DNA from 3 places in the Streptomyces halobius genome. Region 1 is predicted to be linked to each of the others. Evidence: predicted binding sites of a transcription regulator. Region 1 holds the regulator's gene; each other region holds the start of a gene.
What was found. The regulator HrcA, encoded in region 1, represses chaperone genes, less so after heat shock. The targets are predictions, from matches to a motif close to TTNGCACTCNGNNNNNCNGAGTGCNAA.

Region 1 (10,010 bases):
GTCTTGTCGGCGAACGCGCCGATGCCGAGGGCCGGGCTGAGCTCCGTACCGTCCTTCAGCGTCATCCTCTGCCGCGCGTTGTGCGTGTCGAAGCAGTACTGGGGGCGGCCGCGCAGACAGGCCCGGCACGCGCCGCACACCGCACGCCAGTTGAGGATGACGAAGTCCCCGGGCGCGACATCCGTCGCCCCGTCACCGACCGCCTCCACGACCCCGGCCGCCTCGTGCCCGAGCAGGAACGGGAAGTCGTCGCTGATGCCGCCCTGCTTGTAGTGCAGATCGGTGTGGCACACCCCGCACGCCTGGATCTTGACCACGGCCTCGCCGGGGCCCGGATCCGGCACCAGGATCGTCTCCAGCCGGACCGGTTCGTTCTTCCCCGGCGCGATGACGCCGCGCACTTCCTGTGCCAATTCGGTCAGCCCCTCTCAAAGATCAGGTAGGGGACCACTGTGGCGCACAGCCACCGAGCCGTGCCATACCGTACGCGCGCGGGGCGCCGGCGCACAGGATCACGGCCGACGCCGCGATACGGCCGCGGCCATGCGCCTGGGTACAGCCTCCCAGGTCACCAGCGCGGGACGGCGGGGTGACCCGGTCGGGGTCGGCCAGGTGCATGGCGGCCGCGTCGTCACGCGAACGCAGCGTGCCGTCGTCGGCCGGCCATCGGCGGTGCAGCGCGTTCAGCCGGTCGCGGTCGAGTTGAGCGCCCGGCCCGGGAAGGCGGCGGCCAGTGCCCGGACGGCCGCGATCTCCTGGGCGGGTGCACAGAACGCCGCCCCGGGTCCCTGGGGAGGCGGCGGGGTCGGCCATCACGGCACCCGTCTCTGTATGGAGATGACATCCACGCGGGAGATGGGGCGTAGGGAGCCCGCAGCGGAGCGTCCTGCCAGTCTTTACCAATCATTGAATCTTCGCGCGTAGATACGGAGGCCAGCCTCTGTTAGATCTACCTGGGTCCTTCAGCCCCCTGGGTCCCCGGTCGACCAACCCAGGCCCCCCACACCTCCCTTAGGAGCCGCGCATGCCGCGCCCCGCCCTCTCCCGCCGCCTCCGCCTCGGCGGCGCCGCGGTCGCCGCCCTGATAACCGGCACCGCCGTGTTCGGCATCGGCCAGGCCACCGCCGAGCACTCCGTGCCGCGCACCGACAAGGAGATCCCCAACCTCACCCAGGTGCAGGACAAGATCAAGGCGTACTACGGGGACACCGTCACGGCCGACGGCCAGCACTACGCCTCCCCGGACAGCAACTACGCCCGCCAGGTCCGCGGCATCGAGGCCAAGGCCCGCGCCTACCTGGGCAAGGCGCTCGCCGAGAAGCGCAGGGCCGGGGACGCCAAGCCCGCGATCGTCCTCGACATGGACGACACCACCCTGCTCACCTACAACTACGAGCTCCAGGTCGGCTTCGCCTACACCCCGGAGAGCCAGGACACGTACCTGGAGTCCACCGACATGGACCCGGTCTTCGGCATGAACCGGCTCGTCAACTGGGCGCACGACAAGGGCGCCGAGGTCTTCTTCCTGACCGGCCGCAAGGAGAAGCAGCGCGAGTGGAGCGTACGCAACCTCAAGAACGTCGGCTACGGGGTGCCGCTGGACCGCACGCACGTCTACCTGAAGAACAAGGAGAACCCGCCGCCGTACCTGCCCTGCGGCGCCGGCTGCACGACCACCGAGTTCAAGTCGGGCACCCGTAAGCACATCGAGTCCCTCGGCTACGACATCGTCGCCAACTTCGGTGACCAGTACAGCGATCTGAACGGCGGCTACGGGGACCGGACCTTCAAGATGCCGAACCCGATGTACTACCTCCCGTAACCGCCTCTCGCGGTCAGCGCCTCTTGGGGAGCGGCACGCGCATCAGGTCCTGGGCGATGGTGAGTTCGCCGGTGAAGCCCGTTGCGCGTGCCTGCCGCTCGAACTCCGAGGGGTCGGAGTAGCGCTGCGAGAAATGTGTCAGCACAAGATGCCGGACGCCCGCGTCCATGGCCACGCCGGCGGCCTGCCCGGCCGTCAGATGGCCGTGATCGACGGCCAGTTGGATGTCCTCGTCCAGGAACGTCGACTCGATGACGAGCAGGTCCGCGCCCTCCGCGAGCGCGTACGCCCCCGAGCACAGCCGGGTGTCCATCACGAACGCGAACCGCTGGCCGGGCCGGGTCTCGCTCACCTCGTCGAGGGCGACGCCGTTCAGCTCTCCGGCGCGCAGCAGCCGACCGACGTCCGGTCCGGTGATGCCGTGCGCGGCCAGCCGGTCGGGCAGCATCCGCCGGGCGTCCGGCTCCACGAGGCGGTAGCCGTACGACTCGACGGGATGCGACAGCTTCCGCGCCTCCAGGGTGTAGGACGCGCAGCGGTCCAGCTCGCCGTCCGCGCTGACCGGCTGCTGGGTGAGGGAGACCGTCTCGCGGTAGGCGGTGGCATGGCGCAGCCGGTCGAAGAAACGCTGCCCGCTGGCCGGGTAGTGGGCGGTGACGGGGTGCGGCACCTGGTCCAGGTTGATCCGTTGGATCACCCCGGCCAGGCCGAGCGAGTGGTCGCCGTGGAAGTGGGTGACGCAGATCCGGTCGAGGTCGTGGGCGGCGACCCCGGCCCGCAGCATCTGACGCTGTGTACCCTCACCCGGGTCGAACAGCAGCCCCTGGCCGTCCCACCGCAGCAGATAGCCGTTGTGGTTGCGGTGCCGCGTGGGGACCTGGCTCGCGGTGCCGAGGACGACCAGCTCGCGTACGGACACGGCCGGCTAACCGGGGGGCCACTGGAGGCCGCGGCCGCCCAGGACGTGCAGATGCGCGTGGAAGACCGTCTGACCGGCGCCGGAGCCGGTGTTGAAGACGACCCGGTAGCCCCGGTCCTCGACCTTGTCCTGGACGGCGACCTTACGGGCCTCACGCATTATGTCGGCGATCACCTGCGGATCGGCGTCCGCGAGGCTCGCGGCGTCCGGGTGGTGCGACTTGGGGATGACCAGAACATGCGTCGGGGCCTGGGGGTTGATGTCGCGGAACGCGACGGTGGTCTCGGTCTCCCGGACGATGGTCGCCGGCACCTCCCCCGCCACGATCTTGCAGAACAGGCAATCGGCCTGCGGTTCTCCCGCCACCGGTGGCTCCTCCAGATCATCGGGCGTACGCACGGTGCGCACGGCCTCGGATGCTACCCGGAGCGCCGTACGCGGGCGCCATCGCGCCCCCACACGGCGTGGGCGTGCCTCGGGCGCGGGCTCCCGCGATCACTAAGCTGGGCCCGCAGACCTCTTTTCGCCCACAACCGGGAGTTATGCACCATGGCAACCACACGCACCGCCACCACCCACTGGGAAGGCAACCTCATGGAGGGCAAGGGCCAGGTCGCCCTGTCCTCCTCCAACATCGGTACATACGACGTGAACTGGCCCGCCCGCGCGGAGCAGCCGAACGGCACCACCAGCCCCGAGGAGCTCATCGCCGCGGCACACTCCTCCTGCTACTCGATGGCCTTCTCGCACGGCCTGGCGGGCAAGGGGTACACCGTCGCCTCCCTGGACACCCGGGCCGAGGTCACCTTCCAGCCGGGTGAGGGCATCACCGGCATCGCGCTGACCGTCAAGGCCCGCGTCCCCGGCCTGTCCGAGGCGGACTTCCAGACCGCGGCCGCGGACGCCAAGGCGAACTGCCCGGTGAGCCAGGCGCTGGCCGGCGTGAAGAACATCACTCTCCAGGCCGAGCTGCTGGCCTGACGCCCCGGCCGGCGCTCCTGGGCGCGGCCGCGGGATTCCGGGCACGGCCGCGGTTTTCCGGCACGGCATAACGGCGGTGCGCCGACGGGCTCCTGAGGGCCGGTCGGCGCACCGTCGCGTTGTCGGTGGGGTGTGTGACGATGGTGAGCCTCCCGCCCGCGGGCGTTCAGCTCCAGCGCCCCGTGCGGCCCAGCAGCAGTGCCGTGGCGGCGGTGCCGGCGGTGGAGGTACGCAGCACGGCCGTGCCGAGGCGGTAGGGCTTGGCGCCGGCCTCGGCGAAGGCGCCGAGCTCCTCCGGGGACACCCCACCCTCGGGGCCGACGACGAGCACGATACGGCCGGTGGCGGGGAGTTCGGCGGTGGCGAGCGGGCTGCTGCCCTCCTCGTGGAGGACGGCGGCGAAGTCGGCGCCGGCGAGCAGCGCCGCCACCTGCTTGGTCGTCATCGGGTCCGCGACCTCGGGAAAGGTCAGCCGGCGCGACTGCTTACCCGCCTCCCGGGCCGTGGCACGCCATTTCGCCAGCGACTTGGCGGCCCGCTCCCCCCTCCACTGGGTGACACAACGCGCCGCCGCCCAGGGGACGATGACATCGACACCGGTCTCCGTCATCGTCTCGACGGCCACTTCACCGCGGTCGCCCTTGGGCAGCGCCTGGACCACGGTGATCAGCGGCGTCGGAGTGGCCTCGGTACGGATCCCGGTGACCGCGACGGTGAGCCGGTCCTTGCCCTCGACGGCCGCGACGGTGCCCTCCGCGCCGGTACCGCCACCGTCCGTCAGCACGATCTCCTCACCGACCCGCAGCCGGCGCACCGACACCGCATGCCGGCCCTCCGGCCCGTCCAGGGTCAGCGTGCCGCCGGCCCGTACGCCCGTGAGCGACTCGACGAGAAAGACCGGCGCCGTCATGACACGGCTCCGGCGCCGCCGCGCGTCAACCCGGCGCGCGCCGCGTCCAGTTCGGCGACCAGCACCTCCACCAGTTGCCCGGCGGGCAGCTCGCGCGCCATCCGGTGGCCCTGCCCGGCCCACAGCGCCATGCCCTGCGCGTCGCCCGCCTTGGCCGCGGCCTTGCGCAGGCCCGAGGTGAGGTGGTGGACGGCGGGGTAGGCGGCCGGGGCGTACCGGCCGTGCTCGCGCAGGAAACGGTTCACCAGGCCGCGGGCCGGGCGCCCGGAGAACGCCCGGGTCAGCTCGGTGCGGGTGAACAGCGGGTTGGTCAGCGCCTGCTTGTGCAGGATGTTCGCGCCCGACTCCGGGGTGATCAGAAAGGCCGTGCCGAGCTGCGCCATGGCGGCACCCGCGGCCTGCACGGCGGCGATCTGCGCGCCGCGCATCAGCCCGCCCGCGGCGATGACCGGGATCCGCACCGCCTCGTGGACCTGCGCGACCAGGGAGAGCAGCCCGATGCCGGCGCCGGTGCCGTCGGCCTGCGGATCGTCGCGGTGGGTGCTCTGGTGGCCGCCGGCCTCGATGCCCTGGACACAGACGGCGTCCGCGCCGGACCACTGCGCGGCCTGCGCCTCGGCGACGGTGGTGACGGTCACGACGGTGTACGTACCGACCTGGGCGAGCGAGTCGAGCACCGCGCGGGGCGGGCAGCCGAACGCGAAGGAGACCACCGGCACCGGATCCTCACGGAGGATCGCCAGCTTGGCGTCGTAGCCGTCGTCGACGCCGCCGCACGGGTCGATCTCGCCGAGCGGGGTCTCGTACCAGGCCGATTCGCCGGCCAGCTGCTCGCGGTAGACCTCGACGGCCGTGACATCGGCGAGCGTGGGCTGCGGCATGAAGACGTTGACGCCGAAGGGCCGCCCGGTCAGCCGGCGCAGCTGCTTGATCTCCTGGTACATCCCGTCGGCGGTCTTGTACCCGGCGGCGAGGAAGCCGAGACCGCCGGCCTCACTGACGGCGGCGGCGAGCTCCGGGCGGGCGGTGCCGCCCGCCATCGGGGCCTGCACGATCGGGTAGCGGCAGAGATCGGTCAGCGCGGTGGGCATGGCCACATCGTGTCACGACCGGCGCGCCGTCCCGAACGCGGGCGGGGCCGGGACCGGTTCGTGGGGAGGTGCTCCCGGGGGCTTCGGCGGGAGGGGGATTCGGGGGGAGGGGGATTCGGGGGGAGGGCGGGGTAGAGACAGGCTGGGGCGTTGTGGACCCTTAGGGGAAATCCCCTAAGGGTCCACAACGCCCCAGACCTACGCGTACCCGCGAACCCACTCGCGGAACCGAGTCCGGGGCCCGCCGAGAGCCAACCCCGGGCCCCCGGCCGACCGCCTACCGCCCGTTGAACGCGTCCTTCAGCCGCGAGAAGAGCCCCTGCTGCCCCGGCTGAAACTGGCCCGTGGGGCGTTCTTCACCACGGAGCTTGGCCAGCCGCCGCAGCAGCTCCTCCTGCTCCGGGTCCAGCTTGCCCGGCGTCTGCACCTCGACATGGACGATCAGATCGCCCCGGCCGCCACCGCGCAGATGCGTCACACCCCGCTGGTGCAGCGGAATCGACTGCCCCGACTGTGTGCCGGGACGGACGTCGACCTCCTCCATCCCGTCCAGCGTCTCCAGGGGGCACTTCGTGCCCAGCGCCGCCGCCGTCATCGGGATGGTGACCGTGCAGTGCAGATCGTCGCCGCGCCGCTGGAAGACCGGATGCGACAGCTCGTGGATCTCGACGTAGAGGTCGCCGGCGGGGCCGCCGCCGGGGCCGATCTCGCCCTCGCCCGCGAGCTGGATCCGGGTGCCGTTGTCGACACCGGCCGGGATCTTGACGGTGAGGGTGCGGCGGGAGCGGATCCGTCCGTCGCCCGCGCACTCCGGGCACGGCGTCGGCACGACCGTCCCGAAGCCCTGGCACTGGGGGCACGGCCGGGACGTCATGACCTGGCCGAGGAAGGACCGGGTGACCTGCGAGACCTCACCGCGGCCGCGGCACATGTCACAGGTCTGCGCCGAGGTCCCCGGCGCCGCGCCCTCGCCGGAGCAGGTCGTACACACGACGGCGGTGTCGACCTGGATGTCCTTGGTCGTGCCGAAGGCGGCCTCGGTCAGCTCGATGTCGAGCCGGATCATGGCGTCCTGGCCGCGGCGGGTGCGCGAGCGCGGTCCGCGCTGCGAGGCCGTGCCGAAGAACGCGTCCATGATGTCGGAGAAGTTGCCGAAGCCCGCGCCGAAGCCGCCGGCGCCGCCACCGGCCCCGCCCGCCTGCGTCAGCGGGTCGCCGCCGAGGTCGTAGACCTGCTTCTTCTGCGGGTCCGACAGCACCTCGTAAGCGGCGTTGATCTCCTTGAACCGCTCCTGGGTCTTGGGATCCGGGTTCACGTCCGGGTGCAGCTCGCGCGCCAGCCGCCGGAAAGCTTTCTTGATCTCGTCCTGGGATGCATCGCGCCGAACGCCCAGGACCGCGTAGTAATCCGTGGCCACTTACGACTCCGCCAGGATCTGTCCGACGTAACGTGCCACTGCGCGTACCGCTCCCATCGTTCCGGGGTAGTCCATGCGGGTCGGTCCGACCACGCCGAGTTTGGCGACTGCCTCGTCGCCCGAACCGTAGCCGACCGTGACGACCGAGGTGGACGCCAGGCCCTCATGGGCATTCTCATGCCCGATGCGTACGGTCATGTCCGAGTCCTTGGCTTCCCCGAGCAGCTTGAGCAGCACCACATGCTCCTCCAGGGCCTCCAGCACCGGCCGGATGGTCAGGGGGAAATCGTGCCCGAAGCGCGTGAGATTGGCGGTACCGCCGATCATCAGCCGCTCCTCGGTCTCCTCCACCAGAGTCTCCAGCAACACCGACAGCACTGTCGAGACCGTGCTGCGGTCCTCCTGCTCGAAGGATTCCGGCAAATCCTGCACCAGCCGCGGCACATCCGCGAACTTGCGCCCCACGACACGGCTGTTGAGCCGCGCCCGCAGATCCGCCAGGGACGTTTCGGCGAACGGCGTCTCGCAGTCGACCAGCCGCTGCTCGACCCGTCCGGTGTCCGTGATCAGTACGAGCATCAGCCGGGCCGGGGCCAGCGCCAGCAGCTCCACATGCCGCACCGTCGACCGGGTCAGGGAGGGGTACTGCACCACCGCGACCTGCCGGGTCAGCTGCGCCAGCAGCCGGACCGTACGGCCCACGACATCGTCGAGATCGACGGCGCCGTCCAGGAAGTTCTGGATGGCCCGCCGCTCCGGGGCGGACAGCGGCTTGACGCCGGCGAGCCTGTCGACGAACAGGCGGTAGCCCTTGTCGGTCGGGATCCGCCCGGCGCTGGTGTGCGGCTGGGCGATGAATCCCTCGTCCTCCAGGGCCGCCATGTCGTTGCGGACCGTGGCCGGGGACACCCCGAGCCGGTGGCGCTCGGTGAGGGCCTTGGAGCCGACCGGCTCCTCCGTCCCGACATAGTCCTGGACGATGGCACGCAGCACCTCCAGCCTGCGTTCACTGAGCATCCTGCGCACCTCCAGTCCGGTCGTCCGCCGATAGTGTCCCGCCTGGCACTCACACGGGCCGAGTGCCAGGCCCGGAGCCAGTGTACGGCCGGGTAGCACGGCAACGGCAAGGCCGGCCGTACCCAGTACTTGCCCCGGAACCGGCCGACTACGTGTGACGGGCCGGGAAACACCGGTCCGCGCGGCAGCCATCAGGCAACGCTATCGCGAGAGAGCTAGCGTCTCGGTATGCACACTGCTGGGGAAACGACCGGTTGGGAAGAGGCCGGCTGGGAACAGCTCGGTGACGGTGTGGCCCGGCGCCGGATGCCCGGCTGGGACGAGACGGTCGGGGTGATCGCCGGAGCGGCCGGTGTCATGATCGTCGACACCGGCGCGACCGTCCGCGACGGCGCGGATCTGCGGCGCGCTATCCGCGGGGTGCTGGGCCGGGATGTGACGCATGTCGCGCTCACCCACCCGCATTTCGATCATGTGCTGGGTACCGCCGCGTTCGCGGGCGTGGAGGTGTTCGGCGCGGCCGGCCTGGCCGATCTGCTGCGGCGCCACCGGGAGGAGCTGCGATATGACGCCATGCGCCATGGCGTCGACCGGGACGCCGCGACGGAGGCCGCCGATCTGGTGGTCCGCCCGCACCATCATGTCCATGGCCAGCTGACCGTCGATCTCGGCGGCCGGCAGGTGCTGCTCGCCAATGTCGGCCCCGGTCACACGGCGCACGATCTGGCGGTGCTGGTGCCGGGCCGGGGCGGCGACCGGGAGATCGTCTTCTGCGGCGACCTGGTCGAGGAGTCCGGCGAGCCGGACGTGGGGCTCGACGCGCTGCCCCACCAGTGGCCCGGGGCGCTGGACCGGCTGCTGGCGCTCGGTGGCGAGGACGCGGTGTATGTGCCGGGGCACGGCGCCGTGGTGAATGCCCGTTTCGTCCGTGAGCAACGCGACGCGCTGGCCGAACGCTTCGGCGTGTCCCGCGCCTGAGGAGCCGTTTCCTCTTACGTTCCTCAGGTCCCCGATACCTTCCTTCAGGTCCCGACCCAGCCACCCGGCCCCGAGAAGCAGGTCCCCATGCACACCAACCGATACAGCCCCGACCTCACCCCGCCCTGGAAGAAGCAGCGGCCGGCGCCGGAGGTGGCGGCCGAGCCTGATCTCGTGGTCGAGGAGGTGACCTCGGGCTTCTGCGGGGCGGTGATCCGCTGCGAGAAGACCGCGCAGGGCCCGACCGTGACGCTTGAGGACCGCTTCGGCAAACACCGGACCTTCCCCATGGAACCGCGCGGCTTCCTCCTGGAGGGCCGGGTCGTCACCCTCGTGCGGCCCTCGGCCCCGCCACGACAGCACCGCCCGCGGCGCACCGCCTCCGGCTCGGTGGCCGTCCCCGGCGCCCGCGCCCGGGTCGCGCGGGCCGGCCGCATCTACGTCGAGGGGCGGCACGACGCGGACCTGGTCGAGCGCGTCTGGGGCGACGACCTGCGCGTCGAGGGCGTCGTCGTGGAGTACCTGGAGGGCATCGACGACCTCCCGGCGATCGTCCGGTCCTTCTCCCCGGGTCCTGATGCCCGGCTGGGGGTGCTGGTGGACCACCTCGTACCCGGCTCGAAGGAGTCGCGGATCGCGGCGTCGGTCACGGACGCGCATGTGCTGGTCGTCGGGCACCCGTACATCGATGTGTGGGAGGCGGTGAAGCCGTCTTCGGTCGGCATTCCGGCCTGGCCGTCCGTCCCGCACGGGCAGGACTGGAAGACGGGGGTGTGCCGGGCGCTGGGCTGGCCGGAGAACACGGGGGCGGCGTGGCAGCGGATTCTGTCGGGTGTGCGGTCGTACCGGGATCTAGAGCCGCAACTCCTCGGGCG
Region 2 (10,010 bases), 960 kb from region 1:
CTGCTGCCGCGGCTGCTGGAGGCCGGGGACGCGCTGCACCCTGAAGAACGGGCGAGAGCCGCCAAGTACGTGGCGCAGCATGACAGTTGAGAGGGCGGGGGACACGGGAATCCGGTGGGGCGGCGTTTGGACGGCCAGCGGGCGCCGTCGGCCTTGCCGGGGCCGATAGCGTTGCCCGGTATGACGACTGCATTGATCACGGGAGCGACGGCGGGCATCGGGGCGGCGTTCGCCCGGCGGCTCGCGAGCGACGGCCACAGCGTGGTGCTGGTGGCGCGCGACGAGACGCGGCTGCGGGAGCAGGCCACCGAACTGCATGACCGGCACGGCATCGAGGCGGAGGTGCTGAGCACCGATCTGGCGGCCGACGACGGTATCGCCGCCGTCGAGGCGCGGCTCTCCGACGCCAAGCGGCCGGTGGATCTGCTGGTGAACAACGCGGGCTTCGGCAACAAGGGCGAATACCTCGATGTGCCGATGGCCGACGAGCTGACCATGCTGAAGGTGCACTGCGAGGCGGTGCTGCGGCTGACCAGCGCCGGGGTACGCGGGATGCGGGACCGGCGACGCGGGGCGGTGATCAATGTGGCGTCGGTGGCGGCGTTCGTGCCGCGCGGCACGTATGGCGCGAGCAAGGCGTGGGTGGTGCAGTTCACGCAGGGGGCGGCGCGCGATCTGGCCGGCAGCGGGGTGCGGCTGATGGCCCTGTGCCCCGGCTTCGTACGGACCGAGTTCCACCAGCGGGCCGGGATGGGGACGGACAACATCCCCGGGTGGATGTGGCTGGACGCGGACAAGTTGGTGGACGCGGCGATGAAGGACCTGGCGCGGGGGAGGTCGCTGTCCATTCCGGACCCGCGGTACAAGGCGCTGATGGGGGCGGTGAAGTTGGCTCCTCGCGGGCTGTTGGGCGGCCTCACCTCGCGGACCGGGCGGAAGTATGGGCCCCGATAACGGGCGCCGACGTTTGGCTTTCCCGCCGTGGGCGGTGTTTCGCCATTGCTTCCCCACTGCCTGAAGGCGTGGGAGGTACCCCCCACGCGGCGGGCGTGGGTTTGTCGGGTGCGGTGACGGGCCTCCGGACTCCGTCCTGCGGCCCTCCCCCACAGTCTTGAGGGCCTGGGAGGTACCCGCATCCTCCCGTTGGGGTGGGTGAAGAGATAAGTGGGTGGTCGTGCCGTCCTGCCGAGTGACGCTGCTTTCGTGTGAGGGTGACGAAGAGGAGCATGGACACCACCATGCACCCGACCACTGACAACACCCCCGGACCTGCGGATGTCCCCTCCGATCGGCCCTCGCTGCTGCTGTCCATGGGGGCCGGCGTCGCCGACCGGCTCCTCGACGCCCGTCACCACAGCCGGCTCGCCGCCCTCACCCGTACCGACTCCCGGCTGGTGGCACACGAGTTGGCCGAGCCCACGCCCGAGGTGGCCGCCGCGCTCGCCGATGCCGAGGTGCTGCTCACCTGCTGGGGTGCCCCGCCGCTCACCGCACCGGTCCTGGCGGCGGCCCCCCGGCTGCGTGCCGTCGTGCACGCGGCCGGATCGGTCAAACACCACATCACCGAAGCCTGCTGGCAACGCGGCATCGCCGTCGCCTCGGCCGCCTCCGTGAACGCGCTGCCCGTCGCCGAATACACCCTCGCCGCGATCCTCTTCGCCAACAAGCGCGTGCTGCACGCCGCCCACCGCTACCGCACCCTGCGCGCCCGGCACGACTGGCATGGTGAACTGTCCGGCGCCGGCAACTACGGCCGCACCGTCGGCGTCGTCGGCGCCTCCCGCATCGGCCGCCGCGTCATCGAGCTGCTGCACCCTTTCGATCTGCGCGTTCTGCTGCACGACCCGTACGTCGACGCCGCCGAGGCGGCCCGGCTGGGCACCACACCGGTTCCCCTCGACACGCTCTGCGCGGACAGCGACATCGTCACCGTGCACGCCCCCGAGCTGCCCGCCACCCGCCATCTGCTGGGCGCCCGCGAACTGGCCCTGATGCCGGACGGCGCGACCCTCGTCAACACCGCCCGCAGCTCCCTCGTCGACGAAACGGCCCTGCTCCCCGAGCTGCTGACGGGCCGACTGCACGCGGTCCTGGATGTGACGGAGCCCGAACTCCCGCCCCCCGGCTCCCCGTTGTACGACCTGCCGAACGTCCTGCTCACCCCGCACATCGCCGGCTCCCTGGGCGGCGAACTCCACCGTCTGGCAGACCGGGCGCTGGACGAGGTGGCCCGGTTCGCGGCCGGCCTGCCCTTCGCGGACCCGGTGCACCCGGGGTCCCAGGGTCACTCGGCGTGACCCGTCAACGGCGGGCCTCACAATGACGATATATCGCCACCAAGCCGGACATGCGCCACTCATTCTCGGGAGGTGTCATGAAATGCGCACAGACAGTCGACTCGCCCCGACCGGCAAGAAGTGCGTCACGACCGGCACCACGGTCTTCCGCTTCCGGGACGGGAAGATCCAGGAAGCCCGGCGGCACTACGACACCAGCCGGCTCACGCAACAGCTCGGCGCGCCCGGCTGACCGTACGCGAAAGGCCCCTGTTCCCCCCGCTGAGCAGCGGGAACAGGGGCCTTCACACGCCGTGTGAGGTCAGTGCGCGTGGCCGTGGCCGTGACCGGCCTCGGCGGCCGCTTCCTCTTCCTTCTTCTCGACGACCAGGGTCTCGGTCGTGAGGAGCAGGGAGGCGATGGAGGCGGCGTTCTCCAGGGCGGAGCGGGTGACCTTGACCGGGTCGATGACGCCGGCCTTGACCAGGTCGACGTACTCGCCGGTGGCGGCGTTGAAGCCGTTGCCCTTGTCCTGCTCGGCGACCTTGGCGGTCACGACGTAGCCCTCAAGGCCGGCGTTCTCCGCGATCCAGCGCAGCGGCTCGACGGCGGCGCGGCGGACGACGGCGACACCGGTGGCCTCGTCGCCCTCCTTGCCGAGGTTGCCGTCCAGCACCTTCACGGCGTGCACCAGAGCGGAGCCACCACCGGAGACGATGCCCTCCTCGACCGCGGCGCGGGTCGCGGAGATGGCGTCCTCCAGACGGTGCTTCTTCTCCTTGAGCTCGACCTCGGTGGCCGCGCCCACGCGGATCACGCAGACGCCGCCGGCGAGCTTGGCGAGGCGCTCCTGGAGCTTCTCGCGGTCCCAGTCGGAGTCCGTGGTCTCGATCTCGGCCTTGATCTGCGCGACGCGGGCCTCGGTGTCCTCGGCCTTGCCGCCGCCGTCGACGATGGTGGTGTCGTCCTTGGTGACGGTCACGCGGCGGGCGGTGCCCAGCACGTCCATACCGGCCTGGTCGAGCTTGAGGCCGACCTCCTCGGCGATGACGGTGGCACCGGTGAGGGTGGCCATGTCGCCGAGCATCGCCTTGCGGCGGTCACCGAAGCCGGGGGCCTTGACGGCCACGGCGTTGAACGTGCCACGGATCTTGTTGACGACCAGGGTCGACAGGGCCTCGCCCTCGACGTCCTCGGCGATGATCAGCAGCGGCTTGGAGCCACCCGCCTGGATGACCTTCTCCAGCAGCGGCAGCAGGTCCTGGATGGAGGAGATCTTGCCCTGGTGGATGAGGATGTACGGGTCCTCCAGGACGGCCTCCATCCGCTCCTGGTCGGTGACCATGTACGGCGAGAGGTAGCCCTTGTCGAAGGCCATGCCCTCGGTGAAGTCCAGCTCCAGACCGAAGGTGTTGGACTCCTCGACGGTGATGACACCGTCCTTGCCGACCTTGTCCATCGCCTCGGCGATGAGCTCGCCGACCTGCTTGTCCTGAGCGGACAGACCGGCGACGGCGGCGATGTCGGACTTCTCGTCGATCGGGCGGGCGGTCGCCAGCAGCTCGTCGGAGATCGCCTTGACCGCGGCGTCGATGCCCTTCTTCAGGGCGGCCGGGGAGGCACCCGCGGCGACGTTGCGCAGGCCCTCGCGGACCAGCGCCTGGGCCAGCACGGTGGCGGTGGTGGTGCCGTCACCCGCGATGTCGTTGGTCTTGGTCGCCACCTCCTTCACGAGCTGGGCGCCCAGGTTCTCGTACGCGTCCTCGATCTCGACCTCACGGGCGATGGTGACACCGTCGTTGGTGATGGTCGGGGCGCCGAACTTCTTGTCGATGACGACATTGCGGCCCTTGGGGCCGATGGTCACCTTGACCGTGTCGGCAAGCTTGTTGACGCCGCGCTCAAGGGCACGCCGGGCGTCCTCGTCGAACTTCAGGATCTTCGCCATGGGTTGCTTCAAGTCCTCTCATTGCGATCCTCGGCACGCAGTGGGGACCGCTGTCTCAAACGGAACTGCGCCCCTGCCCCGGGTTGTTCAGACTCGGGAACCAGGGGCGCAGATCACGGCAAATCAGGGTGCCTTACTTCTCAATGATCGCGAGCACGTCACGAGCCGAGAGAACGAGGTACTCGTCGCCGCTGTACTTCACCTCGGTGCCGCCGTACTTGCTGTAGAGCACCACGTCGCCGACCTTGACGTCGAGCGGAAGGCGCTCGCCGTTCTCGAAGCGGCCCGGGCCCACGGCGAGGACGGCGCCCTCCTGGGGCTTCTCCTTCGCGGTGTCCGGGATGACCAGGCCCGAGGCCGTGGTCTGCTCGGCGTCGAGCGGCTGGACCACGATGCGGTCCTCAAGCGGCTTGATGGCAACCTTGGAGCTGGTGGTCGTCACGATCCGACCTCCCCCTTCGGAGATCTCACGGGGTTAACTGTCTGAGGTGGCGACCAGGTGGATCCGTCGTCGCGGGTGCCGGACCTGCCCGTCGCTGTGTGTCTGGCACTCCCCAGTGGAGAGTGCCAACGCTGAGACTATGACGTGGTTAGCACTCGGTCAAGCGGAGTGCCAACGTGGCGAGGGGGACGTCCGAGGTCCGCGTGTGACCCCCGCGCGGGACGCCCTCGCTCCCATGTCAAATCGGACACACCTTCTGGTTCCGTGGCAACCCTCCTCCCTGCTGCCACGTCTACCTCCCCGACTGCCGAGCCGATGTCCGGACCGTCCCGTACACGGGCCCCGGCTCCGACGATCGAGGCGGAGGAATCCCGTGCGTGGACTGACGAACGCTTCCCGGGCGGCGGCCGGGGAGCGGGAGAGCGACGCCGAACGCACCATGACGTTCGCCGCGCTCGCCCAGGCGCCGAACCGCCGCCGGACCGAGGCATGGCTGCTCGCCCTGGTCGTCCTGATCACCGTCTTCGGCTACGTCTACACGGGCCTGTCGATGACCGGACGGCTGCCCGACGGCATGCCCCGCTTCGCGGCGAGCATCTTCTTCGTGGCACTGGTCCCGCATCTGGTCGTCCGCCGCTCCGCGCCGCGCGCCGACCCGCTGATCCTGCCGCTGGCCACCCTGCTGACCGGCATCGGCCTGGTGCTGCTGCATCGCCTGGACATCACCTATGTGGCCACCCCACGACTGAAGATGGCGCCGGCCGCCTCCGGGCAGCTGGTGTGGACGGTCATCGGGGTGGCGGTCTGCATCGTCGTCCTGCTCGTGCTCAGGGACCACCGTCTGATACAGCGTTACATCTATCTGACGATGGCCGTCGCGCTGGTGATGCTGATGGCGCCGGCGTTCTTCCCCGGCGACACCTTCGGCGCCAAACGCTGGATCTTCATCGGCCCGCTGTCGCTGCAGCCCGGCGAATTCGTCAAGATCGCGATCGCGGTCTTCTTCGCGGGCTATCTGACGGTCAACCGCGACGCGCTGGCGCTGACCGGCCGCCGCTTCCTGGGCGTCCAGCTGCCGCCCGGCCGCCAGCTCGCGCCGATCTTCACGATCTGGGTGATCAGCCTGCTGGTGCTGGTCTTCGAGCGCGACCTGGGCACCTCGCTGATCTTCTTCGGGGTGTTCGTGATCATGCTCTACATGGCCACCGAACGCACCGGCTGGGTGCTCTGCGGCCTGGCCATGGCCACCGTCGGCGCGATCACCGTCGGCTCCATCGAACCGCATGTCAAGGGGCGGATCGAGGCGTGGCAGAACCCGATGACGGCGTTCACACCCGACGGCCGGGATGCGGGCCTGTCCGATCAGCTGGGGCAGGCCCTGTTCAGCTTCGGCAGCGGCGGCATCGGCGGCAGCGGCCTGGGACAGGGCCACCCGGAGCTGATCGGCTTCGCCGGCAACAGCGACTTCATCCTCACCACCGTCGGCGAAGAGCTGGGCCTGGCCGGGACGATGGCCATCCTGCTGCTGTACGCCCTGCTCGCCCAGCGCGGCCTCCGGGTCGGGCTGACTGCCCGCGACCCGTTCGGGAAGCTGCTGGCAGTGGGGCTCGTCGGGGCGTTGCTGCTGCAGGTCTTTGTTGTCACCGGCGGGGTGACCGGTCTGATCCCGCTCACCGGCAAGGCGTTGCCGTTCCTTGCGAAAGGAGGGTCGTCGTTGGTGGCGAATTGGGTGATGGTGGCGCTTTTGCTGCGCATCAGCGATGCGGCCCAGCGGCGGCGCGAGCCGACGCGGTAACCTCCGCACGTTTTCGGCCGACCCCCCGCAGGGGTTTGTCGCCGTTGCTCCCCGAGTGCCTGAACGGCGTGGGGGAGCAACGGCGAGAAGCCACCACGGCGGGACAGCCGAAGGTGGAGGGGACAATGGTCACGTGACCGACCTCGCCACCTTTCAGGCCCTGCTCACCCCGGAGGGGCAAACCCTTCTGGCCGAGCTGCGCGACTACGACCCGGCCGACGAGCTCGCAACCGCGACCCGGTTGCGAGCCGCCCACGACGCGCCCCTCGTATCGGCGGCCCTCGCGCAAGCGCACCTCCGGCAGCGGGCCGTGGCGAAGTTCGGGACGGACGCGCGGCGGATGTACTTCACGCCCAACGGCGTCGAGCAGTCCACCCGGGCGACGGTCGCCGCGCACCGCGCCGCCCGGATGGCCGCGCTGGGCGTCCGGACGCTGGTGGATCTCTGTTCCGGGATCGGCGGTGATGCGATCGCGCTGGCGCGCGCCGGGATCTCCGTAGTCGCCGTCGACCGCGACCCGCTGGCCTGCGCCGCCGCGCGGGCGAACGCCGAGGCGCTGGGGCTGGCGGAGCTGATCGAGGTGCGCTGCGCGGATGTCATGGAGGTGGACACCGCTGGGTCCGATGCGGTGTTCGTCGATCCGGCACGGCGGAGCAAGGTGCCGACAAGAGGGGTGGCGCGCAGCGCTTCGGCCAGGGGCGGTGTCCGGGCGACGGGTGGGCGGATTTTTGATCCGGAGGCTTATTCGCCGCCGCTGTCGTGGGCGGTCGAGACGGCCCGTACCGCTCCGTACGCGGCGTTGAAGATCGCCCCCGGTGTGCCGCATGACGCGCTGCCCGACGACGCCGAGACGGAGTGGATCTCCGACGGCGGAGAGGTGAAGGAGGCGGTGGTGTGGTTCGCGGGGGCCTCGCGCGACGGCGGCGACGCGCCACGTCCAGCACCCGGCGCGCGCCGCGCCACCCTGCTCCCCGCCGGGGACTCGCTGCTCGGCGCGGGCCTGCCCGACCCGGAGCCGGGGCCGGTCGGTGCGTGGCTCTACGAGCCGGACGGTGCCGTGATCCGGGCCCATCTCGTCGCGGATGTCGCCCAGCAGGTCGGCGGGCGGCTGATCGATCCGACGATCGCGTACATCACCGCGGACCGGCTGACGGAGACGCCGTACGCCACCGCCTACGCGATCACGGACGTGCTGCCGTTCAACGTCAAGAAGCTGAGGGCGCTGTTGCGCGAGCGCGAGGTCGGCATCGCGGTGATCAAGAAGCGCGGTTCGCCGGTCGAGCCGGAGGAGCTGCGCAGGAAGCTGAAGCTCGGCGGCGGCCCGTACTCGTGCACGATCTTCCTCACCCGGGTCGCCGGCGCCCCCACGATGCTGCTGGGGCATCCGGCCGACGGCGCGTGAACCGGGGGCTCACGCCAGGTCGGTGAGATCCTCGGCGTAGACCTGGGAGAGCGGCTGCGGGCCGATGTACTGCTGGCAGGTGCACTGACCGGCCTCGTACTGCACCGGCTTGTGGTCCGCGTCCCAGGCGACCGCCACCTCGACCCGCTCATGGCACTTGCCGCGTTTGTCGTGCTTGGCGAGGTGGTGGGTGCAGCCGCACACCGGCTTCGGCGGCTTGTGTGCGGCGGCCAGTTCCTGGCGCTCCTGGCGGGCGGTCTCCAGGCGCTCCATCCTGCGCTCGTGGCGGGTGCGGAGGGCGTCGCGGGCGGTGTCGACGACCTTGGCGAAGCCGCCCGCCATGAAGAAGATGAAGACCCACCAGAACCAGTCCACGGTCTGCCGCCTCCCCATGCCTACGCACTGCTCCGACCAGGGTAAGACCTTCGGACGGGCCCCGGGGAAGCGGTTGAGCCCCTGCGACAAAGGCTCTGAGGAGCTTTCCGGCGTACGGGTTCGTGTCCAGGAGTAGTACGGGTTCGCGGTCAGGGGCGCAGGTTCCGCCTTCAGGAGCGCAGGTCCGCGGTCTGGAGCACAAGCCCCCGTTCAGGAGTACAGGTTCGCCTTGCTCACCTCGTGGACGTGGTCATGGCCGTGATGGTGGCCGGAACCGGCCGCCGGCCCCTCTCCGGGGACATGGGGTTCGGTGACCGGCAGGGACGAGTCCGCGGGCAGGTCCCAGTCGGAGGCCGGGCGGTTGCGGGCCACCATCTCCGCGCCCAGTGCCGCGACCATTGCCCCGTTGTCGGTGCACAGCTTGGGGCGGGGGACGCGCAGGGTGATACCCGCGTCCTCGCAGCGGCGCTCGGCCATCGCCCGCAGCCGGGAGTTGGCTGCCACCCCGCCGCCGATCATCAGATGCTCCACGCCGCTGTCCTTGCAGGCCCGGACCGCCTTACGGGTCAGCACGTCGACCACCGCCTCCTGGAAGGAGGCCGAGACGTCCGCCACCGGCACATCCTCGCCGGCCGCCCGCTTGGCCTCGATCCAGCGCGCGACCGCGGTCTTCAGGCCGGAGAAGGAGAAGTCGTAGACGGGGTCGCGCGGGCCGGTCAGTCCGCGCGGGAAGCTGATCGCGTCCGGGTCGCCCTCGCGGGCGTAGCGGTCGATGACCGGGCCGCCGGGGAAGCCGAGCTGCAGCACCCGGGCGATCTTGTCGAACGCCTCGCCCGCCGCGTCGTCGATGGTCGAGCCCAGCGGCCGGACGTCGGAGGTGATGTCCGGGGCCAGGAGGAGGGAGGAGTGGCCGCCGGACACCAGCAGGGCCATCGTCGGCTCCGGCAGCGCGCCGTGTTCCAGCTGGTCGACGCAGATGTGCGAGGCGAGGTGGTTGACGCCGTAGAGGGGCTTGCCGAGCGCGTACGCGTACGCCTTGGCGGCCGAGACACCGACCAGCAGCGCGCCCGCCAGGCCCGGTCCGGCGGTGACCGCGATGCCGTCCAGGTCGCTCGCGCTGACCCCGGCTTCCTTCAGCGCGCGCCGGATGGTGGGGATCATCGCCTCCAGGTGTGCCCGCGAGGCCACTTCGGGCACCACTCCGCCGTACCGGGCGTGCTCGTCGACGCTGGACGCGACCGCGTCGGCGAGCAGGGTGTGGCCGTGGACGATGCCGACACCGGTCTCGTCGCAGGAGGTCTCGATGCCGAGGACGAGCGGTCCGCCGCGTGCGTCAGCCATGGTTTTCACGTTCCTTGTACGGAGGGTGCTTCGGAGGAGGTCTCGGTGGTGCGCCGCATCACCAGGGCGTCGACGTTGCCGGGCTGGTAGTAGCCGCGGCGGAAACCGATGGGCTCGAAGCCGAAGCGCTCGTAGAGGCGTTGCGCTCGGGTGTTGTCGACCCGTACCTCCAGCAGCACCTCGTGGCACTCGAAGTCGGTGGCGGCGCCGAGGAGTTCGGACAGCAGCCGGGCGCCGAGGCCGGTGCCCCGCTGGTCGCGGGCGGTCGCGATGGTCTGGATGTCGCCGGTGCCCTCGATGGCGGCCAGCCCGCCGTAGCCCACGATCCGGCCGGCCAGCTCGGCGACGAGATAGCGGCGGGTGGCGAACGGTCCGCGCGCGTGCGCCAGCTCCGACCAGAACATGCCGGCCGACCAGGCGTCCTCGGGAAA
Region 3 (10,010 bases), 2.4 Mb from region 1:
ACAGCTCCGAGCACTACTGGGACGAACTGACCCGCGCCTTCGAGAAGAAGAACCCCGGGATCAAGGTCGACGTCGAGGTCTACAACTGGACCGACGTCGACAAGAAGGTCGAGGAACTGGTCAAGGCCGGCCACGCCCCGGACCTGGCGCAGGCCGGCGCCTACGCCGACTATGCGGCCAAGGGCCAGCTCTACAGCACCGACAAGCTGCTCTCCATACCCACCGAGGCCGACTTCACCCCCTCCCTCGCCGAGGCCGGCGAATACGAGCGTGTCGCCTACGGGATGCCCTTCGGTGCCAGCACCCGGCGGCTCTTCTACAACAAGAAGCTGTTCGACGAGGCGGGCATCAGTGACCCGCCGCAGAGCTGGAACGACATCGTCAAGGACGCCGAGCTGCTGAAGGAGCACGGCGTCAAGATGCCCTTCGCGCTGCCGCTCGGCCCGGAGGAGACCCAGGCCGAGACGCTGATATGGATGCTCAGCGGTGGCGGCGGCTACACCGACAACATCGGCAAGTACACGATCGACTCGCCGGAGAACGTCAAGACCTTCGAGTGGCTCCAGAAGGACCTCGTCGGCAAGGGCCTGACCGGCACCGACCCCGCCAAGCTCAACCGCGCGGACGCCTTCCAGGGCTTCGCCGACGGCGAGGTCGGCATGCTCAACGGCCACCCCACCCTGATGAAGCAGGCCGAGGACAACGGCATCGACTACGGCACCGTCGAACTCCCCGGCAAGAACGGCAAGGCCAAGGCCACCATGGGCGTCGCCGACTGGATGATGGCGTTCAAGGCGGGCGGCCACCGCAAGGAGACCGGCAAATTCCTGGACTTCGTCTACAGCAAGAAGAACGTGCTGAAGTTCTCCGGCGACTACGGCCTGCTGCCGGTCACCACGTCCGCCTCCCAGGCGATGATGGCCGACGACAAGTACGCCAAGCTCCACGGCTTCCTCGAACAGCTCGCGCACGCCGAGTTCTACCCGGCGAACAAGACCTCCTGGCCGCTGGTCTCCAAGACCATCAAGGCCGAAATGGGCGGCGCCGTCGGCCCGGAGGGCAACCCGTACGGTGTGCTCTCCGACATCCAGAACCTCGCCGACGCGGAGGACAACGCGGTCCGCTGATGTCTGACGGAATGCGGACACGGGGCCGGGGAGGGCAGACGCCCGGGGCATTGTCCGACCGTGCGCTTATCGTGGAAACGTGATGACGAGCGGCGGAGACGACGAGCGCGACGGCGGCGCTCCGGGCGGGACCACGCCCGGCGCGGACGCCCGGTCCGGCGCGCTCTCCTCCCGCGACGAAGCGGTGCTCGCCGTCGAGCGCCGCTCCTGGCCGGCCGCCGGCCCCAAGGAGCGCGCCATCCGCGAACACCTCGGCATCTCCCCGACCCGCTACTACCAGCTCCTGAACGCCCTGTTGGACGATCCGCGCGCACTCGCCCACGACCCGGTCACGATCAATAGGCTGCGCCGCATACGGGACGCCCGCCGGGCCCACCGCTGACGGCAACACCGGATGCCCCGGCCGGGCCTTTCCGGCCCTGACCCATCGGACAGGGCTCACGCCGGTTGGGGAGCGACCCGGACCAACTGGCCGGATGCTCCCGTGCACCCCACGTGCGCCCGCACCCCGCCGGTAGGGTCGTCGCCATGGGCAGCCCCCCGAACGCCGCGCCGACCCCGAATCCCGAACCGACTCCCGAACCGGCCCCCGGAACCCCGCCGTCGCCGGATCCGGCACCGGCCACCGGCCCCGCCCCGCCCCCGGGCAACGTCCCCACCCCGCAGACCGTCGCCGGCCGCGAGGGCCTCGCCGCGCTGCTGGCCCGCCCGGAACGCGCCGTCCTCGCCCTCGACTTCGACGGCACCCTCGCCGACATCGTCCCCGACCCCGAAAAGGCCCGCGCCCACCCCGGCACCACCGCCGCCCTCGGACGGCTGGTGCCCCGGCTGCGCGCCGCCGCGGTGATCACCGGCCGCCCGGCCGGCGTCGCGGTCCGCCTCGCCGGTGTCGCCGACGCCCCCGGCCTGGAACACCTCGTCGTCCTCGGCCACTACGGCGCCGAACGCTGGGACGCGGCGACCGGCACCGTCCAGGCCCCCACCCCGCACCCCGGCATCGCCGCCATACAGGCCGAACTCCCCGGCGTCCTGGACCGCTCCGGCGTCTGGCACGGCACCTGGGTCGAGACCGCCATCGAAACCAAGGGCGGCCGCGCCATCGCCGTCCACACCCGCCGAGCCGACGATCCCCAGGGCGCCTTCGAGCAGCTGCGTGCCCCGCTCGCCGCGCTCGCCGAACGCCATGGCCTGATCGTCGAGCCCGGCCGGCTGGTCCTGGAACTGCGCCCGCCGGGCATGGACAAGGGCGTCGCCCTCGCCGACTGGGTCCGCGAAACCGGCGCCGCCACCGTCCTCTACGCGGGTGACGACCTCGGCGACCTGGCCGCCTTCGGCGCCGTCGACAAGCTCCGCTCCGACGGCCTCACCGGCGTCCTGGTGTGCAGCGGCAGCAACGAGGTCACCGAGCTCGCCGAACGCGCCGACCTGGTGGTCGACGGCCCGGCAGGCGTCGTCGCCCTGCTCGAAGCCCTCGCGGACGAACTTGCCGCACAGGGCTAGGGCCTGACCCACCGCTCAGGCCCCGCGGGAGTCCGAGGGTGCTAGGCCCCCTCCAGACCCTTCAACGCCTCCAGCTGGTCCAGGAACCACCGGTCCGGTGGCAGCGCGGTGGCGGCCGCGGCCAGCCGCGCGGTGCGTTCGGCGCGCTCGCCGTGGTCCATCGACAGCGCCGTGTGCAGGGCGTCCGCGGTGGCGGCGATGTCGTACGGATTGACGACGAGGGCGTCCTGGCCGAGCTCCGCGTACGCCCCTGCCTCCCGTGACAGCACCAGCGCGCACCCGTCGTCGGACACCACCGGGATCTCCTTCGCGACCAGATTCATCCCGTCCCGGATCGGGTTCACCAGCGCCACGTCCGCGAGCCGATAGGCGGCCAGCGACCGGGCGAAGTCGTCCTTGACGTGCAGCTCGACCGGCTGCCAATCCACCGTGCCGTACTCCGCGTTGATCTCCTCGGCCAGCCGGCCGACCTGCGCGGTGTACTCCCGGTAGACGGCCAGATCCTGCCGCGAGGGGTAGGCGAACGCGATGTGCACCACCCGTTCGTGCCACTCGGGACGGTCGGCCAGCAGCCGCCGGTACGCCAGCAGCCCCCGCACGATGTTCTTGGACAGTTCGGTGCGGTCGACCCGCACGATCGTCCTGCGGTCCGTCCCGCCGATCTGCTCCCGCAGCGTCGCCATCCGCTCGTCGACGTCCGGCCGGTGCGCCCGCTCCCGCAGAAAGCCTGCGTCGGCGCCGAGACCGTGCACCCCGATCCCGGTCCGGCGCGGCTTGTGCGCCGGCGGCGTCGAGACGACGTACGGCGCCCCGTCGCGCGGCCAGTAGGCGTCGCAGTCCGTGCCGAGCGCCTGCCGGGCGCAGCCCATGAACGCCCGCGCCCACCGCTCGGTCAGGAAGTTCGCCCGGTCCGCGCCGAGGATCCCCACCGCCAGCTTCCGCTGGATGTCGTCGGGCAGCATCGCGAAGTACTCGGGCGGCGCCCACGGCGTATGCGAGAAGTGCGCGATCCGCAGGTCGGGACGGCGGTCGCGGAGCATCCCCGGCACCAGCGCCAGGTGGTAGTCCTGCACCAGGACCGCCGCGCTCGGTGCCGCCGCATCGGCCAGCGCGTCCGCGAACGCCGTGTTGTAGTGCTCGTACGCCGACCACTGCGCGCGGAACTCCGCGTCGAAGATCGGCTCCATCGGCGTCCGGTAGAGCATGTGGTGGACGAACCACAGCACGGAGTTCGCGACGCCGTTATAGGCGGCGGCGTACACCTCCGCCGGAATGTCCAGCATCCGGACACGCTGTCCGCCGGTGTCGCCCGGATCCAGCGCGCCACCGCTCCGCCGTACCGCCTCCCGGTCACCGTCACCCAGCGCGGCACACACCCACAGCGCAGCCGTGCCGGGCCCGATGGCCGACAGCCCCGAGACCAGCCCGCCGCCGCCCCGCTTGGCGGACAGCGCGCCGTCCGCCCCCAGGGCGTACGAGACCGGACCGCGGTTGGACGCGACGAGTACCTGGGCACCACTGCGCTCGGAGGCCATGCCGCGAGATTAACCCGCGGCACAACCGCGCAAACGTACGCCGCCGGTCATGCCGCGCGCCGCCTCGCGTACTCGGGAATTTCGGCCATCGGAGGGCGCTCCTCGGTGTCCACCTCGGTCGTGCGGGCGATGAAACCGTTCTCGCCCCGGTCGAACTGGGTGAGCCGTGGGCGCACCAAGTGTCCTCGGGTGAGGCGGAGTTGGGCGGTGCGGTAGATCGCGGCGGCCATCCGGCCGAGGGCCTGACCGCCCTGGTGACGATGCTTGCGCACCCCCACATCGACCTGCGCCAGCGCATCGAGGCCGACCGTGTGCAGCGCGTCGACCAGCAGGCCCAGCTCCACGCCGTAGCCGACCGGGAACGGCAGCCGCTCCAGAAGCGAGCGACGGGCCGCGTACTCACCGCCGAGCGGCTGCACGAAGCCGGCCAGCTGCGGCCAGTGCAGATTGAGCAGCGGGCGGGCGACCAGCTCGGTCACCCGGCCCCCCTGGCCGGCCCCCGCGGGCCCCCCGAACCCGGCCTCCAGCGGTCGGTCGTACATCGCCTTCACAAACTGGATGTCCGGATCGGTGAGCAGCGGTCCGACGATCCCGGAGACGAAGGAGGACGAGAACTCCCGCAGATCGGCGTCGACGAAACAGATGATGTCGCCGCCGGTGACGAGCAGCGAGCGCCACAGCACCTCGCCCTTGCCGGGGAGGGCCGGGATCCGCGGCAGGACGCCGTCCCGGTGGACGACCCGCGCGCCGGCCGCCGCCGCGACCTCGGCCGTCCGGTCGGTGGACCCCGAGTCCAGCACCACCAGCTCGTCGACGAGCGGCACCGTCTCCGTCATCAGCTCACCGCGGATCGCCGCGACGATCACCCCGACGGTCGCCTCCTCGTCGAGCGCGGGCAGCACTACGCTGACCGTCCGGCCGGTCTGCCGCTTGGCGTCCAGCAGCCGGCCGAGCGGGCGGTCGGCCGCGGACCAGGAGCGGCTGCTGAGCCAGCGCTCCACCTCTTCCAGCACGTCTACGACTCCTCGGTGGCCACCCGGTTGGGGGCCGGTATGTGATCCATCTCGCGGATCGGACGACTATCTCAACTGTCAGTGCCTTCGGTTACAGTCTTGAACAACGCGGATGACCGTCGCATGTCGGGGGCACCGCGCCATAAACGCCTGGGTTTCGGCCCAGCGCCATACCGCTCATCCAGAGGGGCAGAGGGATACGGCCCGTTGAAGCCCCGGCAACCCTCCAGCCGGTCTCCGCCGCAGTGCAGCTACTAGCGCGCGCGAGGCTCCCGGCTAGGGAAGGTGCCAAATCCGTCTCGTGGCGAGATGCGCCTCGAGGAAGATGAGGAGAAAGGGCCTCGCCTCCATGGCTGTGCAAGTCACCGAAAGCACGTCCGCAAGCACCTCCACCGTCGCTCTTGGGCCCGCCGCCGCGCTGTCCTGCCGCGAGTGCGGACAGCGTTTCGATCTCGGTCCCCTCTTCGCCTGCCAGGAATGTTTCGGGCCGCTCGAAGTGGCATACGACCTGCCGACCGGCGGGCCGGATCACACAGAAGCCCTGCGGAAGCGGATCGAGGCCGGCCCGGACAACATCTGGCGCTACGCCCCGCTGCTGCCCGTCCCCGCCGACGTCGCCGACAAGCCCAACCTCAACCCCGGCTTCACCAAACTGGTCAAGGCCGACAACCTCGCCCGCGAGCTGGGCGTCACCGGCGGTCTGCACGTCAAGGACGACTCCGGCAACCCGACGCACTCCTTCAAGGACCGCGTCGTCGCCATCGCCGTCGAGGCCGCCCGCGCCTTCGGCTTCACCACTCTCTCCTGCTCCTCGACCGGCAACCTCGCGGGCGCGGTCGGCGCCGCGGCCCGGCGCGCCGGCTTCAAGTCCTGTGTCTTCATCCCGCACGACCTGGAGGCCGGCAAGGTCGTCATGGCCGCGGTCTACGGCGGCGACCTGGTCGGCATCGAGGGCAACTACGACGACGTCAACCGCTTCTGCTCGGAACTCATCGGCGACCCGCTGGGCGAGGGCTGGGGCTTCGTCAACGTCAACCTGCGCCCCTACTACGGCGAGGGTTCCAAGACGCTCGCGTACGAGATCTGCGAGCAGCTGGGCTGGCGGCTGCCGGACCAGATCGTCATCCCGATCGCCTCGGGCTCGCAGCTCACCAAGATCGACAAGGGGCTGAAGGAGCTGATCAAGCTCGGCCTGGTCGAGGACAGGCCGTACAAGATCTTCGGCGCCCAGGCGGAGGGCTGCTCGCCGGTGTCGACGGCCTTCAAGGCGGGCCACGACGTCGTACGGCCCCAGAAGCCGAACACCATCGCCAAGTCGCTGGCGATCGGCAACCCGGCCGACGGGCCGTATGTTCTCGACATCGCGCGCCGTACGGGCGGTGCGGTGGAGGATGTCAACGACGCACAGGTCGTGGACGCGATCAAGCTGCTGGCCCGGACGGAGGGGATCTTCGCGGAGACCGCGGGCGGTGTGACCGTCGGCGTGACGAAGAAGCTCATCGAGAACGGTGTGCTCGACCCGTCCCTGACCACCGTCGTCCTGAACACCGGTGACGGCCTCAAGACGCTTGACGCCGTCGCTCCGACCACCGGGCCCACGGCCACCATCAGTCCGAGCCTGGACGCGTTCCGCGCGGCCGGCCTGGCCGGCTGAGCCCCCGAACCCGCACCTCGTACTCCTCGCACCCCGCTGGAAGGCAGAACCCATGAGCGTCAAGGTCCGCATCCCCACCATCCTCCGCACGTACACCGGCGGCGAGGCCGAGGTCACCGCCGAGGGCGCGACCCTCTCCGAGGTCATCGCCGATCTGGAGACGAACCACCAGGGCATCGCGGCCCGTGTGCTGGACGACGCGGGCAAGCTGCGCCGCTTCGTGAACGTGTACGTCAACGACGACGACGTCCGTTTTGAACAGGGTCTGGAGACGCCGACGCCGGACGGCACCGGTATCTCGATCATTCCGGCGGTGGCCGGAGGGTGCTGATTCAAGCCATCCCCTCCGTCGCCTGACTGGAATTACCCCGTACGCAGCAAAGCGGACGGGGTAATTCCATGTTTCGAAAGGCGCTACCATCATGGCGATCCCTCTCCGTGCGCGTGCCGAACGCATATGAGACCGCGGTGAGTTGCGTCCAAAGCGTGTGCGATATTTGTCGACTATGCGCGTTATGCCCGGCCCGACTTGCCCGGGAATAACGGGAGTTCGCGGCATATTGCCGATTCCTCGTCGCCGGAATTCTCGTCCGATTGACCTGTTGCGCTGGGCATCGAGGCAGATACATTCAGCGGCGGTCGACGCGTTCCGGCGCACACCCCACAGGCCATTCAAGGGGTGAGGTCTGACCCGGGTCCGCGGAGTGCGGTCCTGTGCAAGGGCCAGTAATAGGGGAGTTAGGCATGGCTCAGGGCACCGTCAAGTGGTTCAACGCGGAGAAGGGGTACGGCTTCATCGCGGTCGACGGTGGTGCGGATGTTTTCGTCCACTACAGCGCGATTCAGATGGACGGCTACCGCACCCTTGAGGAGGGGCAGCGGGTCGAGTTCGAAATCTCGCAGGGCCAGAAGGGGCCGCAGGCGGACATGGTCCGGGTGACGGCCTGAAGCGCCGACCGACTGCAGCGTTGTGGAGACCCGCGCCCTGCTGGGGTGCGGGTCTTCTGCGTATCCCGGTGCCCGCCGTTCAGGCCGCTTGTGCCCGCCCGTCGTAGCCGCTTGCACTCGATGGCCCCGAGTGCTAATCATTGCGTTAGCACTCTCCGGGTGAGAGTGACAGATCAGGACCGACTCGGTGAGGTCGGCAGGCCGGTGGGGCAAGGAACCGCAGGCTCGCAGACCGTCCGTCGCGGGCGCCGGCGCGGTCCGGAGCAATCCACCCCTGTCCGGGAGGACCACTTCACATGGCCAAGATCATCGCGTTCGACGAGGAGGCACGGCGCGGTCTCGAGCGCGGGATGAACCAGCTCGCCGACGCCGTCAAGGTCACCCTCGGCCCCAAGGGCCGTAACGTCGTCCTCGAGAAGAAGTGGGGTGCCCCCACGATCACCAACGATGGTGTGTCCATCGCCAAGGAGATCGAGCTCGAGGACGCGTACGAGAAGATCGGTGCCGAGCTGGTCAAGGAGGTCGCGAAGAAGACGGACGACGTCGCCGGTGACGGCACGACGACCGCGACCGTCCTGGCCCAGGCGCTGGTCAAGGAGGGCCTGCGCAACGTCGCCGCCGGCGCCAACCCGATGGCGCTCAAGCGCGGTATCGAGGCGGCCACCGAGGCCGTCTCCGCCGCTCTGCTGGAGCAGGCGAAGGATGTGGAGACCAAGGAGCAGATCGCCTCCACCGCCTCCATCTCCGCCGCCGACACCCAGATCGGCGAGCTCATCGCCGAGGCGATGGACAAGGTCGGCAAGGAAGGCGTCATCACCGTCGAGGAGTCCCAGACCTTCGGTCTGGAGCTGGAGCTCACCGAGGGTATGCGCTTCGACAAGGGCTACATCTCGGCGTACTTCGCGACCGACATGGAGCGCATGGAGGCCGCGCTCGACGACCCGTACATCCTCATCGTCAACTCCAAGATCGGCAACGTGAAGGACCTGCTGCCGCTCCTGGAGAAGGTCATGCAGTCCGGCAAGCCGCTGCTGATCATCGCCGAGGACGTCGAGGGCGAGGCCCTGTCGACCCTGGTCGTCAACAAGATCCGTGGCACCTTCAAGTCCGTCGCCGTCAAGGCCCCGGGCTTCGGCGACCGCCGCAAGGCCATGCTCGGTGACATCGCCATCCTCACCGGTGGCACCGTCATCTCCGAGGAGGTCGGCCTCAAGCTGGAGAACGCCGGTCTCGACCTGCTGGGCCGCGCCCGCAAGGTCGTCATCACCAAGGACGAGACCACCATCGTCGACGGTGCCGGTGACAGCGACCAGGTCCAGGGCCGCGTCAACCAGATCCGCGCCGAGATCGAGAACAGCGACTCGGACTACGACCGCGAGAAGCTCCAGGAGCGTCTGGCGAAGCTGGCCGGCGGCGTGGCCGTCATCAAGGCCGGTGCCGCGACCGAGGTCGAGCTCAAGGAGCGCAAGCACCGCATCGAGGACGCCGTGCGCAATGCGAAGGCGGCCGTCGAGGAGGGCATCGTCGCCGGTGGTGGCGTGGCCCTGCTGCAGGCGTCCTCGGTCTTCGAGAAGCTGGAGCTGGAGGGCGACGAGGCCACCGGTGCCGCCGCTGTGAAGCTGGCCCTGGAGGCCCCGCTGAAGCAGATCTCGGTGAACGCCGGCCTTGAGGGCGGCGTCATCGTGGAGAAGGTGCGCAACCTGACCCCGGGGCACGGTCTGAACGCCGCGACCGGTGAGTACGTCGACATGATCGCCGAGGGCATCATCGACCCGGCGAAGGTGACGCGTTCCGCCCTGCAGAACGCCGCCTCCATCGCCGCGCTGTTCCTCACCACCGAGGCCGTCATCGCCGACAAGCCGGAGAAGGCCGCTGCCGCGGGCGCTCCGGGCGGCATGCCGGGCGGTGACATGGACTTCTGATCCTCCGGGATCGACTGTCCGCACGTCCGTCGGGGCGGCACCCTCTTTGCGGGGGGTGCCGCCCCGACGGCTTTTTGGGGCGAGGCGGGGTGGAGTGGAGTGACGGGGGCGTGCGCGATGCCGGGTGTGCCGTTTCGGGGGTTCTGGGGCGCCCCCGGGTACGAAAGTTCCTTGCACGTCGGCTGGGTGCTGGATGTCGGTGCGGGTGCCGTGACGGACGGCTTCCGGTGCGGCTGCGGTGGGCCCGGCGTCAGGCGTCGTGCTCGACCGGGGCGGTGGTCGGCGGTTCGGTGCTGTCGTCCTGGGGGCCG

Region 2: the regulator HrcA is predicted to act here: its motif matches at 4,815-4,841, upstream of groES (co-chaperone GroES).
Region 3: the regulator HrcA is predicted to act here: its motif matches at 7,888-7,914, upstream of groL (chaperonin GroEL).

Annotation. Positions count from the first base shown of each region.
Region 1 covers NZ_CP086322.1:6,494,587-6,504,596, reverse strand. The annotation lists gene K9S39_RS29440 (S-(hydroxymethyl)mycothiol dehydrogenase) at 1-413, opposite strand, end outside; partial or broken gene K9S39_RS29435 (glucarate dehydratase) at 569-720, opposite strand; gene K9S39_RS29430 (HAD family acid phosphatase) at 1,025-1,822, shown strand; gene K9S39_RS29425 (ribonuclease Z) at 1,836-2,741, opposite strand; gene K9S39_RS29420 (histidine triad nucleotide-binding protein) at 2,748-3,107, opposite strand; gene K9S39_RS29415 (OsmC family protein) at 3,291-3,722, shown strand; gene K9S39_RS29410 (16S rRNA (uracil(1498)-N(3))-methyltransferase) at 3,889-4,632, opposite strand; gene K9S39_RS29405 (nitronate monooxygenase) at 4,629-5,723, opposite strand; gene dnaJ (molecular chaperone DnaJ) at 6,001-7,140, opposite strand; gene hrcA (heat-inducible transcriptional repressor HrcA) at 7,141-8,157, opposite strand; gene K9S39_RS29390 (MBL fold metallo-hydrolase) at 8,386-9,135, shown strand; gene K9S39_RS29385 (DUF3097 domain-containing protein) at 9,223-10,010, shown strand, end outside.
Region 2 covers NZ_CP086322.1:5,532,047-5,542,056, reverse strand. The annotation lists gene K9S39_RS25255 (MOSC domain-containing protein) at 1-90, shown strand, start outside; gene K9S39_RS25250 (SDR family NAD(P)-dependent oxidoreductase) at 181-954, shown strand; gene K9S39_RS25245 (hydroxyacid dehydrogenase) at 1,239-2,297, shown strand; gene K9S39_RS25240 (ester cyclase) at 2,380-2,529, shown strand; gene groL (chaperonin GroEL) at 2,599-4,224, opposite strand; gene groES (co-chaperone GroES) at 4,358-4,666, opposite strand; gene K9S39_RS25225 (FtsW/RodA/SpoVE family cell cycle protein) at 5,106-6,461, shown strand; gene K9S39_RS25220 (class I SAM-dependent methyltransferase) at 6,595-7,863, shown strand; gene K9S39_RS25215 (hypothetical protein) at 7,873-8,238, opposite strand; gene tsaD (tRNA (adenosine(37)-N6)-threonylcarbamoyltransferase complex transferase subunit TsaD) at 8,449-9,579, opposite strand; gene rimI (ribosomal protein S18-alanine N-acetyltransferase) at 9,585-10,010, opposite strand, start outside.
Region 3 covers NZ_CP086322.1:4,122,819-4,132,828, reverse strand. The annotation lists gene K9S39_RS18685 (extracellular solute-binding protein) at 1-1,127, shown strand, start outside; gene K9S39_RS18680 (DUF3263 domain-containing protein) at 1,210-1,509, shown strand; gene otsB (trehalose-phosphatase) at 1,656-2,627, shown strand; gene K9S39_RS18670 (alpha,alpha-trehalose-phosphate synthase (UDP-forming)) at 2,669-4,162, opposite strand; gene K9S39_RS18665 (glucosyl-3-phosphoglycerate synthase) at 4,210-5,175, opposite strand; SAM riboswitch class I at 5,350-5,507, shown strand; gene thrC (threonine synthase) at 5,525-6,829, shown strand; gene K9S39_RS18655 (MoaD/ThiS family protein) at 6,882-7,160, shown strand; gene K9S39_RS18650 (cold-shock protein) at 7,574-7,777, shown strand; gene groL (chaperonin GroEL) at 8,074-9,699, shown strand; gene K9S39_RS18640 (TetR/AcrR family transcriptional regulator) at 9,950-10,010, opposite strand, start outside.